One region of the Sediminibacillus dalangtanensis genome, then DNA from elsewhere that is predicted to be linked to it. Evidence: riboswitches for the same ligand, from Rfam matches in the RefSeq annotation. Region 1 holds a riboswitch; the other holds the start of a gene.
The links. A riboswitch is a leader RNA that binds a small molecule or an ion and turns the genes downstream of it on or off. The one in region 1 is predicted to bind cyclic di-GMP.
Positions count from the first base shown of each region.

Region 2: another riboswitch for cyclic di-GMP. It lies ahead of ERJ70_RS15605 (response regulator transcription factor); the one in region 1 lies ahead of ERJ70_RS13735 (chemotaxis protein CheX).

Region 1 is NZ_CP046956.1:2,728,170-2,737,526, reverse strand. It holds gene ERJ70_RS13755 (ABC transporter permease) at 336-1,286, shown strand; gene ERJ70_RS13750 (iron chelate uptake ABC transporter family permease subunit) at 1,315-2,229, shown strand; gene ERJ70_RS13745 (iron ABC transporter ATP-binding protein) at 2,223-2,981, shown strand; gene ERJ70_RS13740 (siderophore ABC transporter substrate-binding protein) at 3,182-4,138, shown strand; cyclic di-GMP riboswitch class I at 4,476-4,561, shown strand; gene ERJ70_RS13735 (chemotaxis protein CheX) at 4,613-5,119, shown strand; gene ERJ70_RS13730 (methyl-accepting chemotaxis protein) at 5,245-6,939, shown strand; gene ERJ70_RS13725 (YczE/YyaS/YitT family protein) at 7,128-7,763, opposite strand; gene ERJ70_RS13720 (acyl-CoA dehydrogenase family protein) at 7,960-9,126, shown strand; gene ERJ70_RS13715 (fluoride efflux transporter FluC) at 9,165-9,357, opposite strand, start outside.
Region 2 is NZ_CP046956.1:3,141,892-3,148,249, reverse strand. It holds gene ERJ70_RS15625 (hypothetical protein) at 1-338, opposite strand, end outside; gene ERJ70_RS15620 (TetR/AcrR family transcriptional regulator) at 500-1,084, shown strand; gene ERJ70_RS15615 (GNAT family N-acetyltransferase) at 1,104-2,267, shown strand; gene ERJ70_RS20055 (DUF1206 domain-containing protein) at 2,352-2,618, shown strand; gene ERJ70_RS15610 (DUF1206 domain-containing protein) at 2,573-3,286, shown strand; cyclic di-GMP riboswitch class I at 3,389-3,496, shown strand; gene ERJ70_RS15605 (response regulator transcription factor) at 3,681-4,316, shown strand; gene ERJ70_RS15600 (methyl-accepting chemotaxis protein) at 4,396-6,120, shown strand; gene ERJ70_RS15595 (DUF4083 domain-containing protein) at 6,333-6,358, opposite strand, start outside.

The DNA of each region.
Region 1 (9,357 bases):
ATCCGGCTGCATGATTTGCAGGCGGTTTTTTTATCGGTCTACACAAGGTATAGCTGTCAACGCTTTTGAATCGAGTCGGGTGGTCTATCGATCAAGAGAGCTGCAGGAAACAGACTCGATTTTTCTTTTCATGTAGGAAGGAACCATTCCAGTGATTCCTTAAAGAATCAGCATGGTTTCTTGCTTAATCCACCTAAAAAATCTGATATTTTTCGCTAGTCCGTTGACAGATGAAAATTACATGATAATATAAGGGTAGCTAATTGATAATGAATCTCATTATTGATTGGGTACCGAGTTTATTTTTGAGCAGACGGAAAGTGAAGGATTTATTTATGAAGTTACGTTATTTGGCACTGGCATTACTCGTATTATCTTTCGCGTCATTATTCATCGGAGTGACAAGCTTGTCACCTTCCGATATATTTCATCTCACAGGAGACCAGCTGGAGATTTTGTGGGTGAGCAGGATACCAAGGCTTATCAGTATATTGATTGCCGGAATGGGAATGAGCATATGCGGTTTGATTATGCAGCAGCTGAGCAGAAACAAATTTGTCTCTCCTACTACGGCTGGAACTATTGATTCGGCCAGGTTCGGCATTCTGATGTCGTTGATGCTGTTTTCTTCAGCAGGACCATTGCAAAAGATGATGGTTGCTTTTTTCTTTGCTTTGTTGGGAACCTTTATTTTTATGAAAATTCTCGACAAGGTAAAATTCAAAGATGCCATCTTCATTCCACTCGTTGGATTGATGTTCGGCAATATTGTCAGCTCGATCACTACTTTTTTTGCATATAAAGAGGATTTGATTCAAAACATGTCATCCTGGCTGCAAGGCAATTTCGCCTTGATTATGCAGGGGAGATACGAAATATTGTTTATCAGTATTCCATTGCTGGCTATTGCTTACCTTTACGCCAATCGCTTTACGATAGCCGGTATGGGCGAGGAGTTTTCAACCAACTTGGGGTTGAACCATAAACAAGTTGTCAATATCGGTTTGGTGATAGTCGCACTGGTAACTACGGTAGTCGTTCTGACTGTCGGAATGATTCCTTTTCTGGGTTTGATCATTCCGAATATCGTTACTATTTATCAGGGAGACCATCTGAAAAAAAGCCTTACTCATACTGCTTTACTAGGTGCCGTATTTGTTCTTGCCTGTGATGTGATCGGCAGGGTGATCATTTATCCCTATGAAATTGCCATCGGTGTCACCGTCGGCGTAATCGGCAGCGGGATTTTTCTATACCTGGTATTGAGGAGAAAAGCATATGAGTAATCGAACAAAACTAATCATCCTTACAGTGATGTCTGCTGTCCTGGTGCTCATCTTCCTGTTCGGAAGCGCAGGCAGCAATTGGGACTACATATTGCCAAGAAGGACAACGAAGATTTTGGCTATCGTGCTTACAGGCGGAGTAATCGCATTTTCAACTATCATTTTTCAAACCATCACCAACAATCGGATTCTCACTCCGAGCATTATCGGTTTGGATTCGCTCTACTTACTGATTCAAACGTTTATCATTTTTGTATTTGGATCTAATAGCATGATGGTTTTAAATAAAAATTTCAATTTCATTCTTTCTGTCGGCATGATGGTCTTGTTTGCCGGAGTGCTTTATAAGCTGCTTTTTAAACAGAGTGGCAAGAATATTTACTTTCTCCTTTTGGTCGGACTGATTTTTGGTACCTTTTTTGAGAGCCTGTCGACTTTCATGCAGGTTCTGATCGATCCAAATGAATTTATGATCGTCCAGAATAAAATGTTTGCCAGTTTCAACAATGTAAATACCGACTTGCTTACCATTTCATTTGTGCTGGTGTTGCTGATAGCGATTTATTTTTGGCGTTTTTCCAAGTATCTGGATGTGATGGCACTAGGAAAGGAACAGGCAATCAATTTGGGTGTTGATTACGATTATGTGGTCAAACGGATGCTGGTCATCATTGCAATTCTGGTGTCGATATCCACGGCACTGGTCGGCCCGATAACCTTTCTTGGCCTGTTGGTGGCAAATGTGGCCCACGAATTCTTGAAAACCTATCGCCATCGCTACCTGATTCTTGGGTCTGTTTTAATTAGCATTGTCGCCCTTGTCGGCGGACAGCTGATCGTTGAACGAGTGTTTAGCTTTTCCACGACCTTGAGTGTAATCGTCAATTTTGTCGGTGGTGTTTACTTTATCTATCTTTTATTAAAGGAGAGTAAAGCATGGTAGTTGTAAAAGAGGTTTCCAAGCAATATGGAATGAAAAATGTAGTGGATAATGTATCAATGAATATACCACGAGGAAAAATTACTTCTTTTATCGGTCCAAACGGGGCCGGTAAAAGCACCCTGTTGTCGATGGTCAGCCGTTTAATAGCGAAAGACCATGGTGAAATTTTGATAGATGGCCAGGAAGTGAGTGAAAGTAAAAACAAAGAGCTGGCCAAGAAAATATCGATTTTGCGTCAGTCCAACCATATAAGTATCCGGCTTACTGTAAAAGAACTGGTCAGCTTTGGCCGCTTCCCTTATTCCCAGGGAAAATTAAGCAAAGAAGACAAGCGATTCGTCGATGAAGCAATTGCCTATATGGAGTTACAGGACATTCAAGACAAATTCCTCGATCAGTTAAGTGGAGGACAGCAGCAGCGGGCATATATCGCCATGGTCATTGCACAGGATACAGAATATATTTTGCTCGACGAGCCGCTGAACAATCTTGATATGAAGCATTCCGTGCAAATCATGAAAGTCTTGCGCAGGCTGGTCAATGATCTTGGAAAAACGGTCATCCTCGTCATTCATGATGTAAACTTTGCTTCTGTTTATTCTGATTATATTGTGGCATTAAAAGACGGAAAGATTGTGAACAAGGGACCGACAAATGAGATTATTGACAAGGCGGTCTTGAAAGAAGTGTATGATATGGATATCGATATCCAGGATATCGATCAATGCAGGATTTGTTTGTATTTTTCTTAACACTGTGCATCAAATGACAGGATAGTATAGTGACTTTTCGGTAGCACTGCCAACTGCAGTCCTGAATGGCATTCTGACAGTGGGCCCCAAGTAATAACTGTTCCATGATGTCGAAAGGAAAGCAGGACGACAGTGCGAGGAAGACGAGCAATGCTTTATCCTGTCTATTAAAAACATATTTTAACAAGAGGTGAAAGGTTATGACAAAAAGATTAGCAGTGCTAATTTCCATTCTTATATTAGCTGTGTTTACAGCAGCATGCGGAAGTCAGGATTCATCCAGTGATGATGCTGCGGCTGCTTCAGATAACGGGGAACAGGAGACCGTTACGGTCGAGCATGAATTAGGCAAGACCGAGGTACCTGTCCATCCAGAAAAGGTAGTGGTATTTGACTTTGGATCACTCGATACATTGAAAAAACTTGATGTCGATGTAACAGCCGTACCAAAGGAAAATCTCCCTTCTTACCTAGCTGATTATGATAGTGAGGAGTATGAAAACGCCGGTACCCTTTTCGAACCGGATTTCGAAAAGTTAAGCGAGATCGATCCTGATCTAATCATCATTTCTGGCCGTACTGCCGAAGCATATGAGGATTTGAACGAGCTGGCACCTACCATCCATCTTGGTGTCGACACGACCAGGTATATGGATTCTTTTAAAGAAAACGCAACAGTACTGGGAGAAATTTTCGGTAAAGAGTCTGAAGTGGAAGAAGAACTGGCTACAATCGACGAGCAAATTTCCGACTTGAATGAAAAAGCTTCCGCAAGCGGGAAAAATAGTTTAATCATCCTTACCAACGATGGCAGCATCAATGCTTACGGTCCTGGTTCCCGTTTTGGCGTGATTCATGATGTATTTGGATTTCCGGCAGTTGATGAAAACATCGAAGCTTCCACACATGGACAAAATATATCTTTTGAATACTTAGTAGAAAAAGATCCGGACTATTTATTTGTCGTGGATCGGAATAAAGTAGTAGGCGGTGAATCCTCTGCCGAAAAAACATTGGATAACAAACTAGTACAAGATACAAAAGCATATAAAGAAGAGAATATTGTTTATCTGAATCCAGATTATTGGTACCTATCCGGCGGAGGATTGATTTCCGTGTCGGAAATGGTAAACGAAGTTGCTAGCAGTATGGAATAATCACATAAACACCGGACTTCCAAAAGGATTCCGGTGTTTTTTATTCGCTCTGTGATATTACCCTTTTCAGTTCCAACGATCCTAAATGAGCGGCAATTTTGATTACTATTATTCATTCCGTCGATGAGGTGAAACAGGAAGAGGAAAAAATCACATTCAATTTGTTTTACTGCCTCTGATTCAGCACTTGGGCTTTTTCATTAAGATGGGGAAATTACCACAACAATGGAAAGGATACAATTTATTTACTAATTACACAAAAATATGTTGAATTATGTCGAAAATATATTATAATGAATGCAAACCAACTAATACTTTATACTTAGTCAAAAAGAACGAACGAAAAGGGCAAACTCTTTGAAAAAAGGGGACGCAAAGCTTAGGGTCTAAAGCCTCCGAGGCTATGATCGCCTGGCTGCCGATATCTTTTCAACTAGTCTATGGCTATTCAGAGAACGGGAATAGCCACTTTTTATGACTATTTTTGTTAGAATATTCCGAAAATGGGGAGTGGTTATCATCGTAACAAGTGAAAAGAATCGAGTTGTAAAAGAATTATACAATGAAACATTAAAGTCTATTCAAGCTGTCATTCCGTTGGAAGCAGAAATAGGCAAAGCAAAAGTACTAAAAGAATCTTTGACGATTCCTTTCGGCGTAGTAATCGAGGTAACGGGAGATGTCGAAGGTACTTTGGTTTTGAAAGCCAACGATGGTTTATTTGGATCGATTGGTGAAGCAATGTTCGGCATGCCGCTGGAAGGAGAGATGCTCCACTCCTTTTCGGGTGAGCTCGGCAATATGATTGCCGGCAGCATGTCAACTGGTATTTATGAAAAGGGATTGGAAACAGACATTACTTCTCCTTTGGTTACTTCGGATGGGCATAAGGTACTTGGAAACTTTCATCAAGCCCTACAGGTCGAGTTGATCTTTGAAACCATTGGCAAGATGGAGATCGCTTTGTTGATCCATCCATAAAGCATGAAGAAGTCTTGCAGTTGGAAATATGGAAAAGAAAGGATTGATGCAGCGGGAAAATATGCTTACTAGTGCCGTGACTGTAAAACAGCTTTTGGCCTAATTCAAAGGGAGAAGGTGAAGCAATGAAACTATTTCAATTTAAACGGTTAAGAACAAAGATTTTGGCGGGCTTCTCAGTAGTTATTTTACTAGTAATCGGATTCGGACTTTATAATTATTTATCACAAGAGAAGGTAAACCAAGATACCGAGTCGATAGTCGCGGAACAGCTCCCTTTACTAATCGCAGATGAACGGGCTGCTTTCCATATTGCAGAAATGATTGCGTTGACTAGAGGATATGTGATCTATGGGGATCCGGACTATCTGGAACAATTTGATCGATATGCCGAAGAGCTTGAGCAGATGGAAAAAACGATTTTAGCTTTAAGCGATAATGAGCAAGTGAAACAATTGGTCGCCAAAGGGGACGAATGGGAAACGACGGTCCGGGAACAAGTATTTGCCGTATATAAGGACGGCGATGAAGACCAGGCGATTTCTAATTTATCCTTGCAGGTTAAACCGCTGGCTGGGGAATTGATGGAAGGTTTCAATGATATGGCTGTGCAAAGGGAAGCGGAAATCAAAACAGTCGGAGACGGTCTGGTTTCTTCAGGGAAAACAACACAGATTACCAGTGTAGCCATTTCCATCCTTGTTGCTGTGGTTGGTATCTTGATAGCAGTTATAACTGCGCGTATGATCACCAATCCCGTATCTCGGGTGATGAAACGGATGAAACTGGTTGCGGAAGGTGATTTGAGCCGTGAACCTCTGAAAGTTCATTCCCGGGATGAAGTCGGGCAGCTAGTAATAGCAGTCAACCAAATGAACGAAAATATGCGGGAATTGGTGACAGAAATCACCTCGGTTTCAACGACCGTTTCTGGACAAAGTGAAGAATTGAGTCAATCGGCAAATGAAGTAAAAGAAGGAAGCAACCAAGTGGCAGTCACGATGGAAGAGCTTTCTTCAGGCTCGGAATCGCAGGCTAATACCACGACAGATTTGGCTGCATCAATGGCCGGTTTCACGGATAAAATTAAGGAAGCGCATGAAAGCGGGAATACGATTCATGAGAAATCCGGAGGTGTCCTGAAGCTGACGGAGGAAGGCAGCCATAAGATGCATTCTTCCATTGCACAAATGAGCCAAATTGATACCATTGTCAAAAATGCCGTGGAAAAAGTAAAAGGATTGGACAACCAGTCAAAAGAAATATCAAAACTGGTTGGAGTCATAAAAGATATCGCGGAGCAAACCAATTTGCTTGCATTAAATGCCGCTATCGAGGCAGCGCGTGCAGGTGAGCAAGGAAAAGGCTTCGCAGTAGTGGCCGATGAAGTAAGAAAACTTGCTGAACAGGTATCTGCTTCGGTAACAGATATTACTGGTATCGTCACTAGCATACAAGCAGAATCCGGTTCTGTCGCCGAAGCCCTTCAAGGCGGATATCAAGAAGTGGAAAACGGGACAGCGCAAATCAAATCAACCGGACAAACATTTGACGGCATCAATCATTCCATAAATGAAATGGTCGACAGTGTCACGGTCATAACTGGAAACCTGAACAGTATCGTGGAAACAAGCGGGCAAATGAGCCAGTCAATTGAAGATATTGCTGCTGTTTCAGAAGAATCGGCAGCAGGCATCGAAGAAACTTCTGCTTCCATTCAGCAAACAAGCAGTTCGATGGAAGAAATCGCAGACAGGTCGACAGAACTCTCCAGGCTGGCTGATAATTTAAATGGATTGATTGGACGTTTTAAAGTGTAATGCAAAGACCCATTGTTTAAAAAAAGAACATCTGTTATACCAAATAGAATCTTTCGGTTTTTCAATCTGCTTTGCTAAAAGCATTGAAAAACAACAAGCGCAGCCCATAGTCAATTAAATGACAAATGGACTGCGCTTGTTTATTCAGCACGGATTTTTATCCAGATACCTCTGTGAGCTCTGTTTCTTCAGCAATGAGGGGCAGTATGTTTTCCCATACTTACCTTATGCTTTAGCGTTTTAATATAGGGGAGCAGAATGCTTATCAAAACGCCGCTGAATAGGGCATTAATCAAGGTGCCTGGACCAATTGCCCCGCTGCACAGAAAAGCTAAAAGAACCAGAATGATACTTATCAAAGCTCTTGAATAGGTGACGCTCCATCCGGTGATTTCCGTAATCACAATCATGGAGCGGTCCATAGGATTAGGTGCGATTCTTGATTGAAGATAGGTCGCCACTCCAACAGCCGTGAATAACAACCCTGCAGTGAAACAAACCGACTGTCCGACCAATTTTTCCGGCTCTATCCTGTCATTTAATAAAAATACCCAGCCATCAATACCTACACCGGTAATAAAGGAAGTAATCAAGGCACTAAATTCGGGACGGCTCTTTTTGGCTAAGGCATTTCCCACAATCATGGAAAAACCCACAACAATCTCCCAGGAGCCGATTGTCAGTCCGAAGGTGCGATACAATCCGACCAGCAAGGCATCGAATGGAGATGTTCCTAAGTGCGATTGAATGGTTAAACCAATCCCTAAGGTGAGAATGATCAGCCCTGCTAAATAAAAAGGACTTTCCTGTTTAAGCGTCTGCATAATTGGTCCTCCTCCTTTTTCCGGCTATCCTTGTTAACTATACCAAAGCTAAAGGCATGCTGAAAGCTGAAGGTTTGGTGATGTGGATTAATTTATGAGGATAAGAAACACAAGTAATCCAAGTTGAAAACTTGTCATTTAAGAAATTCCTTATGTAATATAGAAGAAGAAATGGAAATGAAGGACAGGAGTGATAATGGTGTCGTATTTCTTAAAGGCATTCGTTGAAAATCAACGACAGCAGGAGCTGCTGGAGACAGCTGACCGTTTGGCAGCAAAACTAAAACAAAGAACGGAAGAAACAGAACAGTCGGCTCAGTTTTCGCCGGAAAACCTACAGGATTTAAAAGAAGAAGGATATGTAACGCTTCCGCTTCCAGAAAAGTTTGGCGGAAAACAAATCAATTTGAGTGAATTGCTGATGATGCAGGAGAAATTGGCGGAAGGAGACGGATCTGCAGCGTTGTCCATTGGCTGGCATATGGGAGTGGTAATGGAACTCAGTGAACAACAGCTATGGCGACAGGATCAGTTTGAAGCTTTTGCCCGTGAACTCGGAGAAAAAAAGCTGGTTGTCAATCGAGCTGCATCCGAGCCGGCCACCGGAAGTCCCACTCGTGGGGGCATACCCGAAACAAAAGCAATCAGGCAGGATGATCATTACATTGTCAATGGAAGAAAAACGTTTACCACCATGGCCAGCGTACTCGACTACTATCTCGTAACTGCTTATGTAGAAGAAAAAGAAGCAGTCGGCTCTTTTTTAATCCCGCGTGGTACACCAGGAGTCGAGGTTGAACATACCTGGGACACCATGGCGATGCGGGGAACGGGCAGTGATGACCTGGTCCTCAAGGAGGTAAGGTTGCCTGAACAGGCTTTGGTTGAAGTGAATCAAGGAAAACCCTCCAAACCGAAGGGCTGGCTGCTTCACATCCCGGCATGTTATCTGGGGATCGCAGTGGCCGCACGCAACGATGCTGTCACCTTCGCTAAAAATTATCAGCCAAACAGCTTAAATACGCCCATTTCCGAAGTATCGCATATCAAGCAAAAAATCGGCGAGATGGATTTGAAATTATTACAAGCACATTATTTCATGTACGCGGTCGCACGCAAATGGGATGAATCACCTGAGTCGAGAGAACAGCTTGGTGCAGAGCTTGCAGCAGTCAAAACATCCGTAACCAATGCGTCCAATGAAGTAGTGGATTTGGCACTACGGATTGCTGGTGGCAGAGGTTTGTCGAAACAGTACAACTTTGAACGCTATTATCGCAATGTGAGAGCGGGACTTCATAATCCGCCAATGGATGATATGGTCATTCAAATGCTTGCCGGAAAAGCGTTGAAATCTGTTTAAAATAACAGCAGCCTGGCTGATCCGGGCTGCTGTTTGGTTTAATGGAACAACATACCGAGCTGATAGCCGACAAAAGCAAGAGCGATACCGCCTGCATAAGTAAAAATAGTATAGAAAATAAATGCTCTTTTTTGTTCGCGGAGGTGAAGTTGGACTGCTTCCAGCTTGAACGTGGAAAAAGTAGTGAAGGCACCGCAAAAGCCGGTTCCCGCCAGAAGAAGGATATATTCA
Region 2 (6,358 bases), 410 kb from region 1:
GCATATTCATATCCGTAGCGTTTTTGCGGTTTTGATTCCTGCTGCTTAAGAATATAATATTGGAAGCGTTGGTCGGCCCATGCTATCATACTTTTCCCGAATGCAATCGAGCTTCCGATATAAATAGCGGCTATACCGTGAGCAGCAGTGGCCTCAGCTCCCCGATATAAATCAAAACCTGCCAGAATCAGCAGAATTAAGTCAATTACCGGTGTCATCGCCAGTAAAACGAGTCCTGCTTTCTCTTTTTTCCATAAGTAACGGGTGACCAGACCAGCAATGATGGCAATCCAAAAGGCAATTTCACAGACAATGATCAACCAGACAATACCATTCAACTATCTTCCCTCCCCCTTGAACTCTCTATCAACTTTTAAAATTTTCTCCTATCGTTTTTTAGTACGGTTGTATCAGATAAAAAAAGCATAGCACATTCAATTATTTAATACAATTGTATTAAATAATTGAATGTTCGTTTCCGAATTGCTATCGTAAGAATATGCCAAAAAAAGTGAATCATGAACAGCGTAGAAATAAAATAGCAGAAGCAGCATGGCGGGTCATTTTGGAAAATGGAATGGAAGGGGCGACCGTTCGTAAGATAGCAGAAAAGGCAGGGCTGTCACTTGGGGCCCTGCGCTATTATTTTTCCAACCAGGAGGATTTGATTCTTTATTCCATGCGTTTAGTCAAGGAAAGAGCTTCGGAACGAATCGAGCGGATTATCCACCGTGACGGATCGCCCAAACAGAAGATGCTCGACGTTTTACTGGAAATCGTACCAACGAACAAGCAGACCAGAGCAGAGATGGAGGTGTGGTTTACGTTTGTCAGCTATGCCCGTTATCACCCTCACTTATTGGAGGAGGAAGGGGATGGCATTTTAGCAGCTATTCAGCTGATGTTTGAGTATATGGAGACAAATGGTTTGCTACGGCCAGGTGTCGATAGGCAGCTTGAGATCGAGAGACTGTATGCGATGGTCGATGGATTGGCGCTTCACGCCATGCTGGAACCGGAACGGTTAACCGAAAAGCAGGTGGAAAAGGTCATCGCCAGTCAGTTGGAAGTTATATGTGAGTAACGAATGAAAGGGGAGATGGATGATGACAGCAATACAACGATTGACTGAAAAGGATTTCCCGGAGATTTTCGCTTTGTCCCAATTTGCCTTTCAATATGAACTGTCTGCGGAGGAAAGGCAGAAAAAAATAGAAGAAACAAAACATCACAAAATCTGGGGCTGGATGGAACAGGGAACACTTGCCGGCAAACTGCACCTCCATTCGTTATCCTGCTATCTGAACGGTAAAGAATTTGCAATGGGTGGAATCGGCAACGTAGCGACCTGGCCGGAGTATCGACGCCAGGGTATCGTAAAGCACCTGTTGCATCATGCGCTTCTTGACATGAAAGAAAATGGTCAAACATTGTCTTTCCTGCACCCGTTCTCCTTTCCTTTTTACCGGAAATACGGGTGGGAGCTGGCCTTTACAAACAAACACTATTCGCTGCCGATCAACCAGTTGAAGAAAGACTGGAATGGAAGCGGCTATGTCCGCAGGGTGCAAAAAGATATCGGGTTGTTGCACTCCCTTTATAGCAGTTTCGCCAAGAATTACAATGGCATGCTGGTAAGGGATGAACGGTGGTGGGAGCAAAGGGTGCTGACTGGAAACGAGCAAATCGCTGTGACCTATAATGAGCAGGATGAAGCCGAAGGGTATCTTATTTACTACGTCAAGAATGACATTCTCACTGTTGAGGAGTTTGTTTACTTGTCGTTAAATGGTTGGGGTTTACTCATGCAATTCATTGCCAACCATGACTCGATGGTGGAAAAAGTGGAAATGGAAATGCCGGAAAATGATTTGTTGCCTTTGAAGATGGATGAGCCAAGGTTTCCGCAGGAGATTAAGCCTTATTTCATGGCCCGGATTGTCGATGTGCCAGCATTTCTGAAAGCTTATCCTTTTCGGTCCAAAAACGTTTCGCTGCCTGTTCACCTGCATGTGGAAGATGATTTTTTGCCTGATAATGCAGGGAGTTATCGCATTGAGGGTGGGCAAGTTGTTCGCATCGAAGATGAAATTCTTGAGGAAAACGCCATTTTCTGCACAATCCAACAGCTTACTGTGATGCTTCTTGGCGCAAAGCGGCCTTCGGAGTTGTATGCTGCGGGAATGTTCAGCGGCAGCCCCAAGGAAGTGGAATTGCTTGATGAAATGCTGCCTGTCCGGCAGACGTATCTTACAGACTTTTTCTAGTTGGAGACTAAGCGGCAAGTTTTGCTTCTTTTCGTAAGGGAATAATGTTTTATACTTCAATCCTTGCGAAAGAAGGGGATAAATATGGATATACCTTCCACGAAGGCAGAAATAGACCAACAACATAAACAAGCAAAGCCATGGATCCGTCGTTTTGGAAGGATAGGATACATGGCACAGGGAATTGTATTTGCCTTAATCGGATTCCTTGCTTTGCTGGCAGCTGCAGGATTTGGCGGAAAAACCGCTGGTACGAGCGGTATGTTTCAATCGCTTGCCGCTCTTCCGCTCGGTGAGATCCTGGTTTGGATCATTGGAATCGGACTGTTCGGTTATATTGTCTGGCAATGATCAGAGCATTTAAAGACCCGGATGACTATGGAAAGGGGATACGGGGATTGGCCATTCGTACCGGCTTCTTCATCAGCGCGCTGATTTATGGCGGAATTTCGTTTAAGGCGCTGAAAATCGCGGTACATGCAGGAAGTGGCGGGAATTCTGAGCAGACAATGTCGGCAAAACTTTTATCCCAGCCGTATGGTCCGTGGCTGCTTGGGATTTTTGGCTTTGTCGTTTTTTGTTTTGCCATTTATGAAGCGGGTATCGGGATAAAAGGCAGTTACATGAAAAAGTTCAAGCAGGGCGAAATGGAGGAAAAGGAAGAAAAGGTTGCAAGAATCGCCGGAAAAATCGGGATGATTTCCCGGGGAATAGTCTTTGGGCTTATCGGTTTCTTCTTTGTGCAGACAGCTGTCACAACAAACCCTGATAAAGCAAAGGGTTTGGATGAAGCGTTGTCTGAGCTCGCTCAGCAGCCGTATGGCAGTTGGAAGCTCGGCGTCGTTTCGCTTGGCTTTATATTATTCGGTCTGTACCAGGTTTTTCGGGGGACGTTATCAAAAAATGGATTATGGAAGCTAAAGAACAGCAGGAGTGCCGATTGTTGGACATCCCTGCTATTTTTTATTATTTATATCCCTTTTATAAGACACAATATTCCGAAAAATGCAAGCGATTAAATTTTAGAAATAAAAAATATCTGCATTATTTGTAAATTTATGTTGAAAAGTGAAAAATGACACAGTATACTTACTAAAGAACTACAAACGAATGTGAATAATTTCTGATAAAGGCAAACTAATCGAAAGGTTAGGACGCAAAGCCCAGGGTCTAAGGTTATGTCATGAGTCATTATACTCACGCGTAATTATGATCGCCTGGCTGCCAACACTTGATTTAATAGAAATCAAGCTATGTCTGGCTGTTCCTGATTAGGAAGAGCTATTTTTTTGGGATTTTTAGTAAAAACGAGGTGATGTGTTACTGTCTGGATAAAAATGATGGTTTGGTTTATAGGGGGATGAAGACAGAAATTTTTGGGGAATACGAAGGAAAGATTGGTGTGAGTTGGAATTGAATATTATTGTGGTGAAAGATCGTTGTCTATTAAGAGATGGTATTATCAATGCATTGATGAATAAGTATCCATCTCATTCAGTCAAAGCTGTTTCTTATAGTGAATGCCAAACCCTTATGCAAGTTGGGGAAACTGTAGACCTATTGATCGTCGACATTGACACAGATAGTCATTCCATTATGGAATTGATTGATTGGCAGAAACAAAAAGAAGAAAAGGTGATTGTTTGGACTGCAGATCCCGATATTTCCAGGCTGAACGACTGGTTTCAAAAGGGGTTGGATGGCTATTTTTTCAACGGCATGCAGCCAGAGGAATTGTCGAATGGTATTGATTGCGTCTTAGAAGGTCATGTATATGTACATCCCAAGCTCTCGACGGTTTTGTTTCAGGATTACTTGAAGATTTCAAACAAGGTGGTCGAACAACCAGTCGGAATTCTGACAGAACGGGAATGGAATGTACTGGAGTTGCTTACGAAAGGCTTTAGTAATGATAAAATTGCCAAATTCTTATTTATTACAGAGAAAACAGTTAAGAATCACGTGAGTTCTATCTTTAGAAAACTAAATGTGCCAGACCGGACGAATGCCGTTTTGTATGCATTACGGCAACGCTGGTTTTATCTATAAAAAATTCAACAGGGAAGTCACATAAAATACAGCTGCCAGAGAACTTACTGCTGCATGCTGCAACAAGGGGTAGAGAAATATGTGGAAAAAGATTAAGTTACCCAGCCTGAAGTTTTCAAATGTGAGCATTGGCTGGAAGTATGGGGCCAGTTTAATTGTTGTTTTTATTTTGTTCGGTATCTCTGCAGGTATTGTTACTACCCTCATCAATGGGATCGGCAATAATATTGATGAAGTGGACAGAAGAGGAGACCGGGCGATAAAGGTGACAGAAATGGGTTCCCTGATCAGATCCAAATCGGTACGAATCGCCAGTTACTTGAATAACGATGATTCTCGCTACATAGATGAATATAACGAGCGTATGGATCGATTTAATGCGTTAGAGAATGAATTGAAGGCGAAAATGGATACATCCGAAGAAAAGGAACTTTTTTCCCAAATCCTGGAGAACGACAAGCGGATGAACGATTTGTTCCTGGAAGTGATCATTCCGGCAGTGGAACAAGATGAAGCATCCCTGCTTGCAAATTTAAAAGTGGAATCCGACCAGCTTCGTTCAGAGACTGTGCAATTATTGGATAGCTTGCGGGAAACAGTAGTTGCTGATCGTCAATTGGCTATTAATGAAGCATCAAATAGTTCCGCTGTAGCCAGAAACGTATTACTTATAGCGATGGCAGCCTCTGTGGTTTTAGGTGGTTTGCTTGTCTTTCTGATCAGCCGTTCTGTTATCATGAATATGAATAAAGTCATTTATGTCAGTGATCAGATTGCCGATGGAAATCTGGCAGTTGATTCAGTTGATTACGATGGTAAGGATGAAATCGGCCGTCTTGCTGCTTCTATTAACACGATGGGTTACAGTCTGAAGGAGATGGTAGAGAAAATTGCCGGGATCTCCGAAACAGTTAGCGGTCAAAGTGAAGAATTGACGCAGTCGGCCAACGAAGTGAAGGCCGGTTCCCAACAGGTGGCTACCACTATGCAGGAATTGGCATCAGGTTCAGAGTCGCAGGCGAACAGCGCTTCTGAATTGGCCTCTGTTATGGGGGATTTCTCTCAAAAAGTACAGGAGGCAAATGAAAGTGGCGCCCATATCGACGAAACATCCAGCCGTGTGCTCGGAATGACGAAAGATGGAAGTGGCTTGATGGAGTCATCGATTGAACAAATGCAAAAGATCGATACAATCGTGCAAGATGCAGTGAAAAAAGTGCAAGGATTAGATTCCCAGTCACAGGAAATCTCCAAGCTTGTATCGGTGATCAAAGATATCGCTGAACAAACCAACTTGCTTGCGCTGAACGCTGCGATTGAAGCCGCTCGTGCTGGTGAACATGGAAAAGGGTTTGCAGTTGTAGCCGATGAAGTAAGAAAACTGGCTGAGCAGGTTGGAGTCTCTGTAACGGATATTACAAACATTGTAAGCAATATCCAGACGGAATCCAGCAATGTAACAGAGTCGCTACAAGGTGGCTATAAAGAGGTTGAACAAGGGACTAGTCAAATTGAGAAAACGGGCAAAACATTTGCTAGTATCAATAGCTCTGTTTCTGAAATGGTGGATAGTGTCCAAATGGTTTCGGGCAACCTGGCGGCCATCGCTGCGAAAAGCCAGGAGATGAATGCCTCGATTGAAGAAATAGCTTCAATATCTGAAGAGGCGGCGGCAGGGGTAGAGCAAACCTCGGCATCTTCCCAGCAGACCAGCAGCTCGATGGAGGAAGTCGCCAACAGTTCCGAACAGCTTTCCAACTTGGCAGAAGAGTTGAATGGGTTAATAAGACAGTTTCGATTATAAGCTTATAGCTTGAGACACGACTAAAATATAATGCTGGGACAAAAGCATAGTGACTACAGAGAAAAACGAACGGAGATTCGAAATGCATTCGAACTCGTTCGCTTTTTCTTTTTAATCTTCTATATCCCCTTTAACTAACTTGGAAAATAAAGCATTCTAAACCTCTTTTGTATAAATACGGTACTCCGGCAAGGTACTTTAAGGTTAAGTCGTTATCGTCGTTGATCATCCGATCTTT